2 linked regions of the Tahibacter amnicola genome follow. The protein of the gene in region 1 interacts with the protein of each later gene in a pairwise test. Links are inferred from orthologs where the notes say so. Each region holds a gene or a part of one and is shown on either strand. Other genes may lie near its edges.

Region 1 (2,737 bases):
GCCGCGCTCAAGGGATTTGATGCCGCCGACCAGGTGGGCCTGGACCGCAAGCTGATCGCGCTGGACGGCTCGCCGAACAAGAACCACCTGGGGGCCAATGCGCTCCTGGGTGTTTCGCTGGCCGCCGCGCACGCCGCCGCCGCCGCGAAGGGGCTGCCGCTGTGGAAATACCTGGCGGCCGATCGGACGGCCCGGCTGCCGGTGCCGATGATGAACATCGTCAACGGTGGTGCGCATGCCGACAACAACGTCGACATGCAGGAGTTCATGGTGCTGCCGGTCGGTTGCGCCAGCTTCTCCGAAGCACTGCGCTGCGGTACCGAGATCTTCCATGCCCTCAAGTCGGTGCTCAAAGGCCGTGGCCTGTCGACCGCCGTGGGTGACGAAGGCGGTTTCGCGCCGGATCTGAAATCCAACGAAGAAGCCATCGAGACCATCCTGGAAGCCATCGCCAAGGCGGGTTACAAGGCCGGTGAAGATGTCTACCTGGGCCTGGACGTCGCCAGCTCGGAATTCTTCGAGAACGGCAAGTACAACCTGTCGGGCGAAGGCAAGCGCCTGACGTCCGAGCAGTTCGCCGACTTCCTCGCCGGCTGGTGCGCGAACTACCCGATCATCACCATCGAAGACGGCATGGCCGAAGGTGACTGGGACGGCTGGAAGCTTCTCACCGACAAGCTCGGCAAGAAGATCCAGCTGGTCGGCGACGACCTGTTCGTCACTAACACCGCGATCTTCAGGGAAGGTATCGCCAAGGGCATCGCCAACTCGATCCTGATCAAGGTGAACCAGATCGGCACGCTGACCGAGACGCTCGAAGCCATCGCGATGGCCGACGCGGCGAAGTACTCGGCCGTGGTGTCGCACCGCTCGGGCGAAACCGAAGACACCACCATCGCCGATATCTCGGTGGCGACCACGGCCACCCAGATCAAGACCGGCTCGCTCTGCCGCAGCGACCGTGTGGCCAAGTACAACCAGCTGCTGCGCATCGAAGAGGCGCTCGGCAGCGCCGCGCGTTACGCTGGGCGGGACGCGTTCCCGAACCTGCCGGAGCTGTTTCGCTGAGGCCTGATGCCACGTGCTGCGTTACGCCGCCCTGATTCTCCTGATTCTCCTGATCGTTCTGCAGGTCAAGCTGTGGACAGGAGCGGGCGGCGTGCGCGAAGTGGAAAGCCTGCAGAGCGCCGTCGAGGCGCAGAAGAAACAGAATGCCGAGCTCAAGGCGCGCAACGACGCACTGGGCGCCGAAGTGCAGGACCTCAAGGAAGGGCGCGATGCCATCGAAGGCCGCGCCCGCTCCGAGCTGGGCCTGATCCGGCCGGGTGAAACCTTCTATCAGATCGTCGAGCCCGGTGCGGAGGATAAGAACCCGCCGCCGCGGCGGCCCTGAGCCGGTACCCGGCTCTGCGGGACGATCAACGTCACCGGAGGGATGGATGAGCAAGGCCTATTGGTGCGTCATTCCCGCGGCGGGGGCGGGGCGTCGCTTCGGCGCCGCCATGCCCAAGCAGTATCTGCGCCTGGGCGAAAAACCCTTGTTGCTGCATACGCTCGAGCGGCTCGCCGCCCACCCGCAGGTAGCGGGACTCATGGTGGTGATCGCGGCGGACGACAGCTACTGGACGCACGGAATGCTGGAAGTGCTGGGCAAGCCGCTGCTGCTGGCGACTGGCGGCAGCGAGCGCGCCGATTCGGTACTGGCGGGATTGCGTGCACTGCCTTCGTCCATCGCTGACGACGAATTTGTGCTGGTACACGACGCGGCGCGGCCCTGCGTTTCGGCAGAGGACATCAGCCGTCTGGTCGCACGTGCGACCGCCGGTGACGGCGGCCTGCTGGCGGCCCCCCTGCGCGACACGCTCAAGCGGGCCGATGCCGACGGCTGCGTCCAGTCGACCGAGCCGCGAGAGGCGCGCTGGCGCGCCCTGACGCCGCAGATGTTTCGCCGCGGGCCGCTTAGCGCGGCCCTGGCAGCGGCGGCGGAAGCGGGCGTGATGGCGACCGACGAATCCATGGCCATGGAACGGGCCGGTCACCGGCCATTGCTGGTGGAAGGCGCGGAAACCAATCTCAAGGTCACCACGCCGGCGGATTTGCTGCTGGCCGAATTTCTACTGGCGCGCCACGTTGGATGACGGCATCGCATCGGTGCCGGGTCGAGGAATAGAGATAATGCGGATTGGGCAAGGATTTGACGTACACGCCTTCGGGCCGGGAGATCATGTCGTACTGGGCGGCGTACGCATTGCGCACAGCCAGGGCGTGATTGCCCACTCGGACGGCGACGTGGTGATCCACGCGCTATGCGACGCCCTGCTGGGTGCGTTGGCGCTGGGCGACATCGGACAGCACTTCCCGCCCAGTGACGAGCGCTGGCGTGGTGCCGACAGCCGCGTGTTCCTGCGTCATTGCATGGCCTTGCTGGCACAGCAGGGCTACCGGCTTGGCAACGCCGATGTCACTGTGATCGGCGAGCGCCCGAAGGTGTTGCCGCATGCACCGGCGATTCGCCAGGTGCTCGCCGCCGACATGGCCTGCGAGCCGGGAGCGGTGAGCATCAAGGCCACGACCACTGAAAAGCTCGGCTTCACCGGCCGTGGCGAAGGCATCGCGGCCATGGCCGTCGTGCTGGTGGAAAAAGCCGGCTGAGTGCCGGCGGTGCTTTCGATACCTTTTTGTCGAGGGGAGATCTGGACAATGCCGCATTCGCTTGTCCGTCGCCATTCCCTCGGAA
Region 2 (2,999 bases), 3.9 Mb from region 1 along the record:
AGCCGACGCCACTGGCGTGAATCTGGTTGGAAACGACATCAGCCAGGCCGCTGACGTGCTGCGGCACGCCCAGGCGTACCGGCATGTGGAACAGCTCTTCGGCGAGCTCGACGACGCCTTCCATCTTGGCGCCGCCGCCGGTCAGCACGATGCCGGCGCGGGTCAGCTCCTCCAGGCCCGAGCGGCGCAGCTCCGCCTGGGCCATCTCGAAGATTTCCTCGTAGCGCGGCTGCACGGCTTCGGCCAGGGTCTGGCGCGCGAGCCGCCGCGGCGGACGGTCGCCCACGCTGGGCACCTGGATGGTTTCCTCCGCCGTCGCCAGCTGCGCGAGGGCGCACGCGTAGCGGATCTTGATCTCTTCGGCATTCGCCGTCGGCGTGCGCACGAACTGGGCGATATCGTTGGTGACCTGGTCGCCACCGATCGGCAGCACCGCCGTGTGACGGATCGCGCCCTGGGTGTAGATCGCCATGTCGGTGGTGCCCGCGCCGATGTCGACCAGGCATACGCCCAGCTCGCGCTCGTCGGAAGTGAGCACCGCACGCGCGGAGGCAATGGCCGAGGGCACCAGCTCGTCGACGGTCAGCCCGCAGCGCTGGATCGACTTCATGATGTTCTGCGCCGCGCTCGCCGCACCGGTGACCAGGTGCACATTGGCCTCCAGGCGCACGCCGGACATGCCGACGGGACGACGGATCCCTTCCTGGCCGTCGATCAGATACTCCTGCGGCTCCTTGTAGAGCACCCACCGGTCGCCCGGTATCGCCAGCGCGCTGGCCGCGTTGAGTACGGCATCCAGGTCGGCCGGGGTGACCTCCTTGTCACGGATCGGCGCCGTGCCGTGCGAGTTCTCATCTTTTATATGGCTGCCGGAAATCGACGCGTAGACCGAGCGAATCTCGCAGCCGGCCATCAGCTCGGCTTCCTCGATCGCGCGCTGGATCGACTGCACCGTCGATTCGATATCCACCACCACGCCGCGCTTGAGCCCGCGCGAGGCATGCGAGCCGACGCCAATGATCTCCACCGGCTCGCCCGGCTGGAATTCGCCGACGATGGCCACCGTCTTGGACGTGCCGATGTCCAGGCCGACGATCAACGATTTCTCGCTCTTGCGATTCATGGGTCAGGCGTCTCCCGCGGGGCTGAGCGTCACCGCCGGCGGCGGTGCGGCATCGGGCCACTTCATGGCGAAACCATTGCTGTAGCGAAGGTCGGCGTACTCGAACGCGCCGGGATTGAGCGCAGCCACGCGTGGATAGATGTCAACGAAACGGCTGAGGCGCTCCTGCACCTGCTCGCGACCGACCACCACGCGCGCGCCGCTGTCGAGCACCAGCGTCCAGCTGCCGCGGGCACTGAGCTCCACGCCGGTGATCGTCAGTCCCGAGCCGGTCAGGCGCGATGCGGCGTCGGTGTAAAACCGCACCACATCCGGCATGCGTTCGTCGGGGCCAGACAGCTTGGGCAGGCCCTGGATGTCGGCCGAACCCGGTACTTCAAACAGACGGCCGTCGCGACTGATCAGGCGGTTCTCGCCCCAATGGGCGAAGGGATGCTGTTCGAACACCCTCAGCACCAGGGTATCGGGCCAGCGCTTGCGCGCCTCGACCCGCTCCACCCACGGCAATTGCGCCACGTTGCGCTGCACGCTCGCAAGATCGACCGCGAAAAAGCCGGTGCCAATGGCCGGCGACGCCGCGGCACGGATCTGCTCGGCGCTCACATTGGCGAACTCGGCATGCAGCTCCAGCTGGCGCACCGGCCAGCGGTCGGCGGCGTACCAGCCATTGAGCAACCCGACCACGGGGAGCGCGACCAGCGTCAGCGCAATACCCCAGGCCAGCAGCCGTTGCAGCGCCTGTCCGCTCATGCATCCTCCGCCAGGCTGGTTTCGAGGATGCGCCAGCACAGGGTTTCGAAATCCACGCCGGCAGCACGCGCTGCCTTGGGAACCAGCGAATGGCTGGTCATGCCGGGCGTGGTGTTGACCTCCAGCAGCCAGTTGCGGCCATCGCGGTCGCGCATGATGTCCACGCGTCCCCAGCCCGACGCCCCCACCGCGCGGAAGGCATCAAGCGCCAGCGCACGGATCTGCGTTTCCGCAGCGCCTTCCAGGCCCGGGCACAGGTACTGCGTGTCCTCCGCAATATACTTTGCGTGGTAATCGTAGAATTCGCCTTTGGGAACAATCTGAATTGACGGCAGCGCCGAGTCGTCAAGGATACCCACGGTGAATTCGCCGCCCTCGATCAGCTGCTCGATCACCAGCTCGCCGTCGTAGCGCGTGGCCAGCTCGATCGCAGCGGGCAGGTCGGCCTCGGCGCGCACGCGCGTGATGCCGACACTCGATCCTTCATGCGAGGGCTTGACGATTACCGGATAACCCAGCGCGGTGATCGCGGCCGCGAGGTCGTCGCCACGGCGGTAGGCGCGGAACGCCGGCGTGGGCAAGCCGCGCGCGATCCACACCTCCTTGGTGCGTACCTTATCCATCGTCAGCGCCGATCCCAGCACGCCTGATCCGGTGAACGGCACGCCCAATGCGCGCAGCGCGCCCTGCAGCATGCCGTCCTCACCACCGCGGCCATGCAGGATGTTGAACACGCGCGCGAAATGGCCTGCGCGCAGTGCATCCAGCAAGGCCGGAATTCCGTCGACCGGGTGCGCATCCACCCCGCGGGCACGCAGGGCTTCGAGCACATTGCGGCCCGAATCCAGCGACACCTCGCGCTCGGCCGAATTGCCGCCCAGGGCAACCGCAACGCGGCCGAACAGTTTGGGATCCTTGATACGCATCAGCCCACCTTTGTCTTCAGTTCACCCAGGCCCGCCAGCTCCACTGCCGCGGCGCCAATGTCACCCGCGCCCATCAGGAGCAGCAGGTCGCCGTCGCGCAGCAGCGCCGGCAGCGCATTTTTCAGATCCCGCGGATGGGCGATCAGTACCGGATCGACCTTGCCGCGCGCGCGTACCGCCCGCGCCAGGGCGCGCGCATC

The links. The genes of interacting proteins can lie anywhere in the genome.
Region 2: the proteins of ftsB (region 1) and N4264_RS23715 interact in binary tests that used the Escherichia coli proteins (3 or more experiments, as listed by UniProt). The link is inferred for Tahibacter amnicola from one-to-one orthologs.

The regions. Positions count from the first base shown.
Region 1 is NZ_CP104694.1:2,070,212-2,072,948, forward strand. It holds ftsB (cell division protein FtsB), read left to right. Parts: upstream 1-1,081; coding sequence 1,082-1,393; downstream 1,394-2,737. Other genes in the region: eno (phosphopyruvate hydratase), read left to right, coding at 1-1,068; ispD (2-C-methyl-D-erythritol 4-phosphate cytidylyltransferase), read left to right, coding at 1,440-2,138; ispF (2-C-methyl-D-erythritol 2,4-cyclodiphosphate synthase), read left to right, coding at 2,176-2,652. UniProt on the Escherichia coli protein: Essential cell division protein. May link together the upstream cell division proteins, which are predominantly cytoplasmic, with the downstream cell division proteins, which are predominantly periplasmic.
Region 2 is NZ_CP104694.1:6,000,404-6,003,402, forward strand. It holds N4264_RS23715 (cell division protein FtsQ/DivIB), read right to left. Parts: upstream 1,874-2,999; coding sequence 1,127-1,873; downstream 1-1,126. Other genes in the region: ftsA (cell division protein FtsA), read right to left, coding at 1-1,123; N4264_RS23720 (D-alanine--D-alanine ligase), read right to left, coding at 1,870-2,799; murC (UDP-N-acetylmuramate--L-alanine ligase), read right to left, coding at 2,799-2,999. UniProt on the Escherichia coli protein: Essential cell division protein. May link together the upstream cell division proteins, which are predominantly cytoplasmic, with the downstream cell division proteins, which are predominantly periplasmic. May control correct divisome assembly.